2 regions of the Cellulosimicrobium protaetiae genome follow, and region 2 is predicted to be linked to the other one. Evidence: predicted binding sites of a transcription regulator. Region 2 holds the regulator's gene; the other holds the start of a gene.
The links. The regulator HspR, encoded in region 2, represses chaperone genes until heat shock. The targets are predictions, from matches to a motif close to AAGTTGAGTCNNNNNGACTCAACTT.
Positions count from the first base shown of each region.

Region 1: the regulator HspR is predicted to act here: its motif matches at 4,372-4,396, upstream of clpB (ATP-dependent chaperone ClpB).

Region 1 covers NZ_CP052757.1:4,449,785-4,457,249, forward strand. Annotated here, with positions in the region: gene FIC82_RS19175 (hypothetical protein) at 37-447, opposite strand; gene FIC82_RS19180 (diacylglycerol/lipid kinase family protein) at 513-1,487, opposite strand; gene clpB (ATP-dependent chaperone ClpB) at 1,701-4,319, opposite strand; gene FIC82_RS20915 (LppM family (lipo)protein) at 4,612-5,961, shown strand; gene FIC82_RS19195 (TrkH family potassium uptake protein) at 6,086-7,465, opposite strand, start outside.
Region 2 covers NZ_CP052757.1:1,130,525-1,137,989, reverse strand. Annotated here, with positions in the region: gene FIC82_RS04875 (hypothetical protein) at 1-212, shown strand, start outside; gene FIC82_RS04870 (DUF1540 domain-containing protein) at 363-671, opposite strand; gene FIC82_RS04865 (heat shock protein transcriptional repressor HspR) at 903-1,433, opposite strand; gene FIC82_RS04860 (DnaJ C-terminal domain-containing protein) at 1,444-2,436, opposite strand; gene grpE (nucleotide exchange factor GrpE) at 2,648-3,292, opposite strand; gene dnaK (molecular chaperone DnaK) at 3,289-5,172, opposite strand; gene FIC82_RS04845 (alanine--tRNA ligase-related protein) at 5,333-6,730, opposite strand; gene FIC82_RS21240 (cold-shock protein) at 6,801-7,465, opposite strand, start outside.

The sequences.
Region 1 (7,465 bases), 1.3 Mb from region 2:
CGCCGGACGCTGACCGCGGGGCGGCGAGCGGCGTGGTCAGAGCACCGTGTAGAGCAGTCCCTGCCCGAGGCCGAGGAGGACGCCGAGGAGCGCCGACGCCCCGAGCGCGGTCCCCGCGGCCGCGAGCGCCGTCCCCGGCTGCCTCTGCACGAGCACGACCGCACCCGTGATCACGGCGGCCAGACCGAGCAGGCCGACGACGACCCCGTTGACGAGCTGCAGGACGCTGACGGACGTCGGCGAGTACCCCGACGACGAGAGGACGAACGGGACGGCCAGCGTGACGACCGCGCCGACGAGGACCGTCGCGACACCGGTGACGAACGACGCGACGGCGAGCGGGGAGCGTCGAGCGCCCGGGGCCGGGGCGGGCTCCGGCGAAGGTGCCCCGTAGGCGGGCTGGGCGGGCGACCGCCAGGTCTCGGGGCCGGTCTGGGGAGAGCTCATGCACCCATCCTGCCGAAGGGTGCGGCGTCGACACCGCGCCGTCCACGGGCGGTGGGTCGACCGACTCAGCGTGCGGTGGGCGCGCCCTCGGCCAGGTCCTCGGACTCGTCGGGCTGGTACACGCACACCCACAGCGCCTCGGGCCGCACGGCCACGTCGAGGCGCTCGGACGGCTCGATCACGTCGCCGTCGAGCTGACGCGGCTGCGGGCGGTCCGAGACGACCGAGATCTCGCGGCCCCGCACGACCTCCCGGCTCGGGACCCGGCTCTTGCCCCGCACGACGCCCCACAGGAGCTGCACCCAGTGCTTGAGGTTGCGGGGCGCGACGATCGCGACCTCGAGCTGCCCGTTGTCCGGCTCGGCGTCGGGCAGGAGGTTCGTCCCCGCCTGGAGGCGCCCGACGTTCCCGACGAGGACGGTCCGGGCCCGACGCCGCCGCGTCCGGCCGTCGACCGTCACCTCGAGGTTCATCTCGTCGTCGGTCAGGTGCTTGAGCGCGGAGACCACGTACGCGAGGGCCCCGGCCTTCGCCTTGAGCGCGGTCGGGGCGTCGTCCATCATCGCGGCGTCGAGACCCATGCCCGCCATCACGGCGAAGACCTGCCCGTCGACCTCCCCGACGTCGATCTGTCGGCGCCCGCGCTCGAGCGCGAGCCGGATCCCGTCCTCGGGCCGCGGCGGGATGCCGAGGTTCGTCGCGAGCAGGTTCCCCGTGCCGCCCGGCAGGATCGCGAGCGCCGCGTCGGTGCCCACGAGCCCCTCGATGCACGCCCGGACCGTCCCGTCGCCGCCGCTGACGAACACGACCTCCGCGCCGTCGTCGACGGCCTGGCGCGCCTGGCCCGTCCCCGGGTCCTCCGCGGTGGTCTCGAGCCACGCGGGCTCGGGCCATCCCGCCTCGGCGAGGCGCGCGGTGATCGTGGCGCGCAAGGCGTCGAGACCGTCGACCCGGTTCGGGTTGACGATGACGGCGGAGCGCAGGGGCTTCTCGTCGAGGCGTTGCTGGGCGGCGGGCTCGGTGGTCTCGTCGGTCGGCACGACCCGAGTATGTCCCGGCCCCGGACCACCCGCCCGACGTCGGCCGCCCTCGCCCCACCCACGAGAACCCTGGTCCCGCGAGGTAGAACCGTGGTTGCGCGAGGTAGAACCGTGGTTGCGCGAGGTAGAACCCTGGTCCACGACCAGGGTTCTCTCTCGGCCTACCAGAGTTCTACCTCGGCGGACCAGGGTTCTACCTCGGCGGGGCGGGGGTCAGGCCGCGAGGGCCTCCGTGCCGAGGGTCAGGCCCTCGGACCCCGGGTCGCGGTCCACGACCACGACGTCGCCGTCGGTCACGTCGCCCGAGAGCAGCATCCGCGCGAGGCGGTCGCCGATCTCGCGCTGCACGAGGCGGCGCAGCGGGCGCGCGCCGTACGCGGGGTCGAAGCCCTCGAGCGCGAGCCACTCCCGCGCCGCCGTCGTGACGTCGAGCGTGATGCGCCGGTCGGCGAGCCGCCGGCCGAGCCCCGCGACCTGGATGTCCACGATCCGCCCGAGCTCCTCGATCGTGAGCGGCTCGAAGACGATCACGTCGTCGAGGCGGTTGAGGAACTCCGGCTTGAAGGACGCCCGCACGGTGCTCATGACGGCCTCGCGCTTCGCGGCGTCGTCGAGCATCGGGTCCACGAGGAACTGCGAGCCGAGGTTCGACGTGAGCACGAGGATGACGTTGCGGAAGTCGACCGTGCGGCCCTGGCCGTCGGTGAGGCGGCCGTCGTCGAGCACCTGCAGCAGGATGTCGAAGACCTCCGGGTGCGCCTTCTCGACCTCGTCGAGCAGCACGACCGAGTACGGCCGGCGCCGCACGGCCTCGGTGAGCTGGCCGCCCTCCTCGTAGCCGACGTACCCCGGGGGCGCGCCGACGAGCCGGGCCACCGAGTGCTTCTCGGAGTACTCCGACATGTCGATGCGCACCATGGCGCGCTCGTCGTCGAACAGGAAGTCGGCGAGCGACTTCGCGAGCTCGGTCTTGCCGACACCCGTCGGCCCCAGGAAGAGGAACGAGCCCGTGGGGCGGTCCGGGTCGGCGACACCCGCGCGCGACCGTCGGACGGCGTCCGACACGGAGCGCACCGCGGCCTGCTGGCCGATGAGGCGCTCCCCGATGACGTCCTCCATGTGCAGGAGCTTCTCGCTCTCGCCCTGGAGCATGCGGCCCGCGGGGATGCCGGTCCACGCGGACACGACCTCGGCGATCTCGTCCGCGCCGACCTTGTCGGCGATCATCGGCGCCTGCTCCGCGACGGCGTCGGCGGCGTCGGTGGCCGCCTCCTCGGCCTCGGCCGCGTCGAGCTCGCGCTGGAGCTGCGGGATCTCGCCGTACTGCAGCCGCCCCGCCGTCTCCAGGTCGCCCTCGCGCACGGCCCGCTCGACGGCGGTCCGCAGCTCGTCGAGCCGCGCGCGCAGGTCGCCGACGCGGTTGTGGCCCGCCTTCTCGGCCTCCCAGCGCGCGGTGAGCGCGGCGAGCTCCTCGCGCCGGTCGGCGAGGTCGGCGCGCAGCCTCTCCAGGCGTTCGAGCGACGCGGGGTCGGTCGACTCCGAGAGCACGACCTCCTCCATCTCCAGGCGCGTCACCGCGCGCTGGAGCTCGTCGATCTCGATCGGCGAGGAGTCGAGCTCCATGCGCAGGCGCGACGCGGCCTCGTCGACGAGGTCGATCGCCTTGTCCGGGAGCTGGCGGCCGGTGATGTACCGGTCGGAGAGCGACGCCGCGGCGACGAGCGCCGAGTCCGCGATCGTCACCTTGTGGTGCGCCTCGTACCGCTCCTTGAGGCCGCGCAGGATCGCGACCGTGTCCTCGACGGAGGGCTCCCCGACGAACACCTGCTGGAAGCGGCGCTCCAGCGCCGGGTCCTTCTCGACGTACTCCCGGTACTCGTCGAGCGTGGTCGCGCCGACGAGACGCAGCTCGCCGCGCGCGAGCATGGGCTTGAGCATGTTGCCCGCGTCCATGGCTCCTTCGCCGCCGGCCCCCGCGCCGACGACGGTGTGCAGCTCGTCGATGAACGTGACGACCTCGCCGTCGGAGGACCGGATCTCCTCCAGCACGGCCTTGAGCCGCTCCTCGAACTCGCCGCGGTACTTCGCGCCCGCGACCATGCTCGCGAGGTCGAGCGAGACGAGGCGCTTGCCCTGGAGCGACGTCGGGACGTCGCCCGCGACGATGCGCTGGGCGAGCCCCTCGACGACGGCCGTCTTGCCGACGCCGGGCTCGCCGATGAGGACGGGGTTGTTCTTGGTGCGGCGGCTCAAGACCTGCACGACGCGCCGGATCTCGGAGTCGCGCCCGATGACGGGGTCGAGCCTGCCCTCTGCGGCCGCGGCCGTGAGGTCGGTGCCGTACTGCTCGAGGGCCTTGTACGTGCCCTCGGGGTTGGGGCTCGTCACGCGCGCGCTGCCGCGCACCGCGGGCAGCGCCGAGCGCAGCGCGTCGGCGGTCGCGCCGGACTGCTGGAGGGCCGTCGCGGCGGGCGAGGATCCCGCGGCGATGCCGAGCAGGAGGTGCTCGGTCGAGACGTACTCGTCGCCGAGGGCCTGCGCCTCCTGCGCGGCGGCGTCGAGCGCCGTCGACGTGGCGCGCGACGGCGTCGGCTGTGCGACGGCCGACCCGCTCGCCGTGGGCAGCGCGACGAGCGCGGCGCGGACCTTCTGCCCGATCGCCTGCTTGTCCGCGCCGACGGCGTCGAGGAGCCCGACGGCGACCCCGCCCTCCTGCGTGAGCAGGGCGGCGAGGAGGTGCGTGGGCTCGAGCTGGGGGTTGCCGGCGGCCGACGCGGTCTGGATCGCCTCGCCGATCGCCTGCTGCGACTTCGTGGTGAACTTCGTTTCCATAGGTGCTCCGGTGTGGTGCTCGAAAGATGGTCTGACCAGTGGAACGACTCCGAAGTTGAGTGTATTCCGCTCAACTTCATTCGTCAGCCTCGCGCGCCGCTCCCGGTGGACCGTGGGCCCGAGCGGATGAACTCCGGCCGCATTCCGTCTCAAATCGGCATCGACCCTCGCCTCGGGCGACGATCCGCGACATGCTGGGCGGGTGAACTCCTCACCCTTGCGCAGACGACTCGGCCTCGGCGCCCTCTTCGCCACCCTCGCACTGTTCCTCGCGGGGTGCATGAGGATGGACATGGCCATCACCCTCAACGAGGACGACACGTTCGACGGCAGCGTCGTCATGGCGTTCAGCGACGAGCTCGCGACGTCCCTGGACATGGACCCGCAGGAGATGTGGGACCAGATGGGCTCCGAGATGGAGTCCGACCTGCCCGAGGGCGCGACGCAGGAGCCCTACGCGCAGGACGGCTACACCGGCACGAAGATCACCTACGCCGACCAGCCGATCGCGCAGCTCGACACCGGCGCGGCGGACTCGATCTCCGTCACGCGCGAGGGTGACGAGTACGTCGTGAGCGGGTCGATGGACATGACCGGCGAGGAGTTCAACCCGGACACGGGTGACGCGACGAGCGACGAGATGACGCGGCAGATGATGGAGGGCCTCGACATCAAGGTCGCCATCACCTTCCCGGGCGAGGTCGTCGAGTCGAACGGCACGGTCGACGGCAACACCGTGACGTGGACGCCGGTCGTCGGCGAGACCAACGAGATGACGGCGCGCGGCTCGGCCGTCGCGGGCGGCGCCGCGAGCGGCGGCGAGGACAGCTCCGACGAGTCGACCGAGGGCACCGACGGCACCACCGCGCCCGACGGCGGCGACAGCGCGGGCAACGCCTCGGACTCCGGCTCGATGGCCTGGCTCTGGTTCGTCATCGGCGGCGTCGTGCTGCTCGGCATCATCGGTCTCGTGCTGTGGCTCGTGCTCCGCTCCAAGCCGGACGCCCAGGACGGTCAGGCGGCGGGCTTCCAGCAGGGCGGCTACCCGGGTCAGCCCGGTCAGCCCGGTGCCTACGCCGCACCCGGCCAGCCTGGTCAGCCTGGTCAGTACCCCGGCCAGCCGCAGGGGCAGTACCCGGGCCAGCAGGGCCAGTACCCCGGGCAGCAGGGCGCCTACCCGGGCCAGCCCGGCGCCTACCCCGGGCAGCAGCCGGGCCAGCAGCAGCCGGGCGCGTACCCCGGCCAGCCGGGTGCCTACCCGGGCCAGCCGGGTCAGCAGCCGGGCGCCTACCCGGGCCAGCCGGGCGCGCCGCAGGGCTACGGGGCGCAGCCCCCGGCCCCGGGCCCGGGCCCGTACGGCACCCAGCCGCCCGCCCCGCCGCAGCCGCAGGGGGGCCACCCCGGAGCGGCGCCGTACGCGCCCCCCGGAGCGCCGCACCCGCAGTCGTCCCCGACGACACCGCTCCCCGCGCAGCCGCCCGTCCCCCCGGGGGCGACCCAGCCGCTGCCGCCGTACCAGCAGCCGGCCCCGACCCAGCCGCTCCCGCCGCAGCCGGGTGCGGGACCGGACGGTCCGGAGGCGCCGGGCGGCCCGGACGACGAGATCGACGACGCGACGCGTCTGCGCCCTCCGCCCGAGTGACCGGCGCGCCTCCTCGCGCGGTGGACTCCGCACGAGGCACGTGAGCCGTAGCAGCTGACGCACACGGCCCGCCCCGGGACGCCCGGGGCGGGCCGTCGCGGGTCTGACCGCGGCAGGAGCGCGCTCAGCCGATGATGGCGGCGCTCTCGGGCCGGCGGAACATGCGTGGGCGCTCGCGCAGCGCCAGAGCGGTGCCGAGGGTGATCGGCCCGAGCCGGCCCAGGAACATCAGCGCGACCAGGATGAGCTGGTGCGGTCCGGCAAGGTCGGCAGTGATCCCGGTGGACAGACCGGTGGTAGAGAACGCGGACGTGACCTCGAACAGGACCCGGTCCAGACCGTGGTGCGAGGTCGCGGTGATCACCAGGGTGGGCACCAGCACGGCCGCGACCCCGAGGAGCGCGACGGTGACCGCCTGGCGCTGTGTCGCCGGTGCGATGCGTCGGTCGAACGCGTCCACGTCGGGGTCACCCCGCAGCTCGGACCAGATCACGAACGCGAGAACCACGAAGGTCACGACCTTGATACCGCCCGCCGTGCCGGCGCTGCCGCCGCCGACGAACATCAGGACGTCGGTACCGAGCCAGGTGCCCTCGTTCATCGCGGAGGTGTCCACGGAGTTGAACCCGGCCGTGCGTGCCATGACGGACTGCGTGACCGCGCCGAGCAGCTTGCCCCCGATGCTCAACGGGCCGAGCGTGCGAGGGTTCGCCCACTCGAGCGCGAGGAAGAGCGCCGTGCCGCCGACCAGGAGCAGACCGGTCGTCGCGAGCGTGAGCTTCGTGTGCAGGGACCATCGCGAGGGCTTGGCCCGGCGCCGGCGGTAGAGCTCGAAGATCACCGGGAATCCGATCCCGCCCAGGACCACCGCGAGGCAGAGCGGCAGACAGATCCACGGGTCGGCGACGAACGTGACGAGCGAGTCGGAGTACAGGGCGAACCCGGCATTGTTGAAGGCGGAGACCGCGTGGAACACCCCACCCCATGCCGCCTCGCCCGGGCTCGCGCCGTACCCGACCATCAGCCGCCCCGCCACGAGAAGGGCGACGGCGCCCTCGACCGCCACCGTCACCCGGAGCACACCCACGAGAACCGAGCGCACGTCACCGAGCTGGACCGAGCGCGTGGACGCCTGGGCGACCATCCGCGTGTTCAGGTCCAGTCGTCGCGAGATCAACAGCCCCAGCAACGACGCCACCGTCATCACCCCGAACCCGCCGAGCTGGATCAGCGCCAGGATCACGACCTGCCCGAACGGCGTCCAGAACGTCGGTGTGTCCACCACGACGAGGCCTGTCACGCACGCGGCCGACGTCGCGGTGAACAACGCCTCCAGCGGCGTCGCGGCACGGTCCGCCGTCGCGACCGGGAGCATCAGCAGGACGGCACCGACGACGATCGCGGCCGCGAACCCCAGCACCACCAGGCGTCCGGGCCGGCGTCGCACCGGTCGGTCCGGGCGCACGCCGGACCCGAGCGGACGACGGTGAGGCAGCGAGGCGAG
Region 2 (7,465 bases):
TGGCGTCCCTCGGGAGCGGGATCTTCGTCGTCCTCGGCGAGCGCGGCGCCGACGAGGGCGAGCTGCGCACGGTGCTGCGGCACAACATCGAGCGCACCGGCCTGACGCTGGGTGTCACGGCGATCCTGCGCCGTCCGCCGCGCGTCTGGCTCGAACCGCTGCCACAGACCCACGCGGCCGCCGTCGAGCTCCTGAACGTGCTGCAGCGCTGACGCACGGGCGGACCCTGCACGACGACGGCCCGCACCGGCACGACGACGCCCCGACCGCACGGGCGAGCGTGGGGTCGGGGCGTGTCAGGGGGCGTCCCGCGGGCCGGTGGTGGCCGGCCCGCCTTCAGGGAGAGGTCTGCGGTCGCCGCGTCAGCGCGGCGTGAAGGTGAGGCAGTCGGCCTTGTCCTCGCCGGACGCCCCGGCGCCGACACGGATCGACGGGGCCGAGCACTCGAGCGAGGCGTTGTGGACGCACTCGGTGCGCTGGCAGGCACCGACGTGCGCGAGGACCTTCTCCAGGCCGCCCTTGGTGCCGAGCGGGATGAACGTCGCGCACTCGGCGTCGCCGGCGTGGCCCGCGATGGTGACGGCGCCCGCGTGGCACCCGTGGTCGTGGTTGTACCCGCAGCCGTCGATCGAACACTCGACGACCTGCGGCATCTCCATGAGGCTGCTCATCGCGATCTCTCCTGTCTGCGAGGACCCGTGGGGGCTGGGCTTCCGTCGTCCACGGTATTCCTGGAATTGCGCGATGTATAGCAAGGAAGGCCTGGCTAAGAAACGCAAGAATGCAGGGTAATTAGCGCACGACATTCTTGCGAAAATGCGTGCCGGCGGGTTTTGCCGCCTCGTCGTGCCCGCGTGCCGCACCCGGCCCCGGGCGCACGGCTGACGCCGCACCGACCGGCGTCAGGAGCGCGCGTCGTCGGACCGCGGCCGCCAGATGACCAGCGCGCGCGCCTCGCCGTGCTCGACGAGCGTCTCGCGCAGCGCCTCCTCGACCCCGCGGCGCACGCTGCGCCCGCGCGGCACCACGACGACGTCGCCGCTCGCCGCGGCGGCGAACACGCGACCGCCCGGCTCGACCCGCGCGGAGAGCGCCTCGATGCGCCGCTCCAGGCGTTCGACCTGCGACTCGAGCGCGAGGATGCGCTGGATACCCGCGAGGTTGATGCCCTCGTCGTGGCTGAGGCGCTGCACCTCGAGCAGCTTCGCGACGTCGCGCAGGGAGTAGCGCCGCCCCCGCCCCGACGTGCGCCGGGGGACGACGAGGCCGAGGCGGTCGTACTGACGCAGCGTCTGCGGGTGCATGCCCGCGAGCGCCGCGGCCTGGGAGATGACGAGGACGGGGGCGTCCTGGTCGACGTCGCTCGCCGGAGCCCGTCCGGAGCCACGTGCGTCCTCGCCGACCGAGAAGTCATGAGTCTTCCGGTGGGCCATCACGACCCCCTTACTCCGCGGCCTGACGGACCAGGTCGGCGCGCACGTCCTGGCCGTCCGTCTCGGCGGCGAACGTCTCGACCGCCTCGCGCGCGGCCTTCGAGAGCTTCTGCGGCACCGCGACCTGGACGGTGACGAGCAGGTCGCCGGTCGCCTTCGCGGTCTGCACGCCGCGGCCCTTGACGCGCAGCGTGCGGCCCGACGGGGTGCCGGCGGGGACCTTGACCTTCACGGACGCGCCGTCGAGCGTCGGCACGCTGATCGTCGCCCCGAGAGCGGCCTCGGCGAACGTCACGGGGACGGTCGCGCGCAGGTTGTTCCCGTCGAGCGAGAACACCGGGTGCGGGGTGACGTGGACGGTGACGACGAGGTCGCCGTCGGGCCCGCCGGCCATGCCGGGGCGTCCCTTGCCGCGCAGCCGGATCTTCTGGCCGTCGCGCACGCCCGGCGGGATGCGCGTGGTGACGTTGCGGCCGTCGACCGTGAAGGTGACGGTCGAGCCCTCGACCGCCTGGCGGAACGGGAGGGTCGTGGCCGCGGCGACGTCCGCCCCGGCCCGCGGGCGGGGGCCGCCGCCGAACTGCTGCGCGCCCGCGCCGCCGAACATCGAGCCGAGGATGTCCTCGAACCCGCCCGCGCCCTGACCACCGGTCGAGTAGCGGACCCGGGTGCCGCCCGGGCCGCCGCCGCCGAACATGCCGCCGAACACGTCCTCGAAGCCCGCGCCCCCGGGACCGCCGGGGCCCGCGGAGAAGCGCGCGCCGCCGCCGGCCATCGCGCGGATCGCGTCGTACTGCTCGCGCTCCTTGGCGTCGGACAGCACGGCGTAGGCCTCGCCGATCTCCTTGAACTTCGCCTCGGCCGTCTCGTCACCCTGGTTCTGGTCGGGGTGGTACTGGCGCGCGAGCTTGCGGTAGGCCTTCTTGATCGTGGCGTCGTCGGCGTCCTTGGGGACGCCGAGCGCGGCGTAGAAGTCCTTCTCCATCCAGTCCTGTCCGGTCACGGCGCCTCCCTCCTGTCGGTGGTCGTGGTCCTGGTCCTTCGCGTCGTGGGGTGGTCGGTGATGCGTGTGCTGTGCTCGTCGCGGAGGTCCCCGCGGGCTCCCCGCTGTGATCCTCGCGTGCCCGACGGCGGGGCGCACCTTCGCGCGGAAGGTGCGCCCGCGCCGTCGGGCAGGCGGTGGTGGTGGCGCGGCGCTGCCCGCGCCGGGCCGCCTACTCCGGGCCGACGACCGAGACCCGCGCGGCGCGCACGACGCGGTCCCCGATCCGGTAGCCCGGCTCGATGACGAGGTTCACCGTGGTGGTGGTGGCCTCGGGGTCGGGCTGGTGCATGAGCGCCTCGTGGACGGTCGGGTCGAACTCCTCCCCGACCTTGCCGTAGCGCTCGATGCCGAACCTCTCCAGGCTCGCGTCGAGCTTCTCCGCGATCGCGGCGAACGGGCCCGTGAGCTCGCCGTGCTGGCGTGCACGGTCGACATCGTCGAGCACCGGCAGGAGCGCGGTGAGCACGTCCTCCACGCCCTTCGCCCGCGCGGCCTCCTGGTCGCGCAGCGAGCGGTTGCGGTAGTTCGTGAAGCTCGCCCGCTCGCGCTGGAGCGCGTCGAGGTGCTCGGCGGCCTCGGCCTTCGCGGCCAGGACGGCAGCGTCGACCTCGGCCTCGTCGGACGGCTCGAAGTCGAGGCCCGCGAGCGGGTCCGTCTCCGCGTCGTCACCGGCCGAGCCGCCGGCCGCCCCGGAGGCCGCGGCCTCCGGGTCGACCTTGCGCTTGTCGGTGAAGTGGAACGGCTTGTCCTCGGGGCCCTGGCCGGGCTCGCGCCCGGCCTGCTCCTCGGGGCCCCGGTCCTCGGGGGACGTCACTTCTTGTCGTCCTCGTCGTCCACGATCTCGGCGTCGACGACGTCCTCGTCCGGAGCGCTCGAGGCACCCGCGGCGGCGGTCGCGTCGTCCTGCGCGGCGCCGGGGTTGCCGGCGGCCTGCTCCTGCTCGGCCGAGGCGTAGAGCGCCTGGCCGATCTTCTGCGCGGACGCGACGAGCTTCTCGTGCGCGGTCTTCACGGCGTCGGCGTCCTCGCCCTCGAGCGCGGACTTCACCGACGCGATGTCGGCCTCGACCTCGGTGACGACGTCGGCCGGGAGCTTCTCCTTGTTCTCGGAGACGAGCTTCTCGGTCGAGTACACGAACGCCTCGGCCTGGTTGCGGGTCTCCGCCTCCTCGCGACGCTTCTTGTCCTCGGCCGCGTGCTCCTCGGCCTCCTTGACCATGCGGTCGATGTCGTCCTTGGGCAGCGCCGAGCCGCCCGTGATCGTCATCTTCTGCTCCTTGCCGGTGCCGCGGTCCTTGGCGCCGACGTGGACGATGCCGTTCGCGTCGATGTCGAAGGTGACCTCGATCTGCGGCACGCCGCGCGGGGCCGGCGCGATGCCGGTGAGCTCGAACGTGCCGAGCGGCTTGTTGTCGCGCGCGAACTCGCGCTCGCCCTGGAACACCTGGATGAGCACCGACGGCTGGTTGTCCTCGGCCGTCGAGAAGATCTCGCTGCGCTTGGTCGGGATGGCCGTGTTGCGCTCGATGAGCTTGGTCATCACGCCGCCCTTGGTCTCGATGCCGAGGGACAGCGGGGTCACGTCGATGAGCAGGACGTCCTTGCGGTCGCCCGAGATGACGCCGGCCTGCAGGGCCGCGCCCACGGCGACGACCTCGTCCGGGTTGACGCCCTTGTTGGGCTCCTTGCCGCCCGTGAGCTCCTTGACGACGTCGGTCACGGCCGGCATGCGGGTGGAGCCACCCACGAGCACGACGTGGTCGATGTCGGAGACGGAGACGCCCGCGTCGGAGATGACCTTGTGGAACGGGGCCTTCGTCCGGTCGAGCAGGTCCTGCGTCATCTGCTGGAACTGGGCGCGCGTGAGCTTCTCGTCCAGGTGGATCGGGCCGTTCTCGCTCATCGAGAGGTACTGCATCGAGATGGTGGTGCTCGTCGCGGACGAGAGCTCCTTCTTCGCCTGCTCGGCGGCCTCGCGCAGACGCTGGAGCGCGATCTTGTCCTTCGACAGGTCGACGCCCGAGCTGTTCTTCACCTGCTTGATGAGGTGCTCGACGATCCGCTGGTCCCAGTCGTCGCCACCCAGGCGGTTGTCGCCCGACGTCGCGCGGACCTGGATCGTGGAGAAGTCGTCCTCGTCCTTGCCGACCTCGAGGAGCGAGACGTCGAACGTGCCGCCGCCCAGGTCGAAGACGAGGATGAGCTCGTCCTCCTTGCCCTTCTCCAGGCCGTACGCGAGCGCTGCAGCGGTGGGCTCGTTGACGATGCGGGTCACGTTGAGGCCCGCGATCTGCCCGGCGTCCTTGGTCGCCTGGCGCTCGGCGTCGTTGAAGTACGCCGGGACGGTGACGACCGCGTCGGTGACCGGCTCGCCCAGGTACTCCTCGGCGTCGCGCTTGAGCTTGCCCAGGATGCGCGCGGAGATCTCCTGCGCGGTGTACTTCTTGTCGTCGATCTCCACCGACCAGTCGGTGCCCATGTGGCGCTTCACCGAGCTGATGGTGCGGTCGACGTTCGTGACCGCCTGGCGCTTGGCGACCTCGCCGACGAGGACCTCGCCGGTCTTGGAGAAGGCGACCACCGACGGCGTCGTGCGCGACCCCTCGGCGTTCGCGATGACGGTGGGCTCTCCGCCCTCGAGGACGGCGACCACCGAGTTGGTGGTGCCGAGGTCGATCCCGACTGCTCGTGCCATGTGTGCTGCCTCCGTTGTGGATGGGGTGCCCGACGGCGCACGCGCGCCCGGGCACACCGGGTTGAGTCTGCTTCACTCAAGGTAGGCACGCGGTGCGCTCGCGCGCAAGCCCGCTCGCCAGAACTTGAGTCCACCAGGCTCAACCTTCACTCAGGGCGAACTATTCCCTGCTCGTGGCGGCCGCCCGTGACCGTGCCCGCTGGCGCTCGCGGTGGAGCGCATACTCCTCCTGCCAGTCCGTGGCGAGAGCCATGTCGCGGCGACGGACCTCGTCGACCGACAGCTCGACGGGGAATCCCCAGGTGTCCGCGAGCACGAACAGGTCGCCCCCCGTGACCGTCGCGCCCTGGAGCTTCTCGAGCTCCCGGAGACCGCGGTGCACCGTGCGACGGAACCGCGACTCCTCGTCACGGAGGACCGTGCCCAGCTCCTCGCGTTGCGCGATCAGGCCCGGGTAGGTGTCCCCGTACGCCTCGGCCACGACGGAGACGAGCTCGTCGGCGAAGCGGTCGTCCAGGCCGAGGTGGAGGGCGTGCACCACGGCCCGGCGGACGAGCCGCCGCAGGACGTACCCGTGCGCCTTGTTGCCCGGGCGGACCCCGTCGGCAGCGAGGAACGTCGCGGCGCGGACGTGGTCCGCGATCACGCGGAACGGGCGCGGGTCGTCCTCGTACACGCGACCGCTGAGCGTCTCGAGCCGGTCGACCAGCGGGCGCAGGAGGCTCACGTCGAACACGTCTGGCGTCGCCAGGGCGGCCGCGGCGATGCGCTCGAGCCCGCCCCCGAAGTCGATGCTCGGCTCGTCGAGGAGGACGAAACCTTCGCTCGTGCGGCGGTAGCGCATGAACACCTGGTTGCCGATCTCGACGAACTGTCCGCCCTCGCTCGCGGGATGGGGCGCACCGGTCGACGGGTCGTGGTGCTCGGGGCCGAGGTCGTAGAAGACCTCCGAGTCCGGCCCGCAGGGGTCGCCGACCGGCGTGCCGTCCAGGCCCCCTCCCCGGCTCCACCAGTTCTCCTCGGCGTCGTAGAGGAGGACGCGACCGCCGCGCATCCCGTCACGGTCGCCGTCGGCACGGGACCCCACGTCCACGAGCGGTGCCGCGATCCCGTGCTCGGCGAGCACCGTGACCCAGGCGCGCGCCGCGTCGTCGTCACGAGGGATCCCGTGCTCGGGCGCCCCGCGGAAGCACGTGACGTACAGGCGCTCGAGGTCGACGCCGACGTGCGCGAGGAACTCGACGAACCAGCGGACCTGCTGCTCCACGTCGGCGGACCCCAGGCTCCAGTTGCCCAGCATCTCGAAGAACGTCGTGTGCCGCCGGTCCCCGACCTCGTCGATGTCCTGGGCCCGCACGCACGGCTGCGAGTCGACCAGGAGGGGGCCGGCGTCGTGCTCCCGGACACCCAGCAGGTAGGGCATCAGCGGCTGCATCCCGGCACCCGTGAACAGCGTCGTCGGATCCTCGCGCAGCACCAGGGGCGCTCGCTCGATCACGGCGTGCCCTCGTGAGGCGAAGAACTCGAGGTAGGCCGAGCGGATCTCCTGGGCGTTCATCCCATCGACCCTAGGGACCGCGTCCGACGCCTTCCAGGGCAATACACCGCCGCGGAGGGCCTCACCGGCCTTACAGCAGCTCGACGTCGTCGGCCTGCGGCCCGCGGTCGCTCTGGCGGATCCCGAACCGGACCCGGTCACCCTCCTCCAGGACCTCGTCGTCCCGCACGACCGACACGTGCACGAACAGGTCCTCGCCCCCGGCGTCGGGCGTGATGAAGCCGAAGCCGCGGTCCGCGTCGTAGCGCGCGACGGTGCCCTCGCCGCCGCGCACCGGCCTGCCGGACCCGCCCGGACGGCCAGAGCGGTCCGAGCGGCCCTGACGGTCGGGGCGACCACGGTCTGCCGACGAACGCCCGCCCCCGGAGCCGCGCACGAGCTGCACGTTGCGGGCGTTCGGCCCCTTGTCGCCCGCGACGACGTCGTACGTCACGCGCGCGCCCTCAGCGAGCTCGGTCAGCCCTCGACCCAGGGCGCTGACGTGCACGAAGACGTCGTCGCCGCCCCCGTCGGGGACGACGAACCCGAAGCCCTTGACGTCGTCGTACCAGGAGACGGTGCCGTCCGCGCCGTCGGTCGCGGGCTGCGCGGCCTGTGCCCCGAGCGGGAGCAGGTGGTCCGCCTGCGGGCCCCTCTCGCCCTCGACGACGAGGAACGCGACCCGCTGCCCCTCCGCGACCACGCCGCCCCCGACGATGGCCGAGCTGTGCAGGAAGATCTGGTCGCGACCGCCGT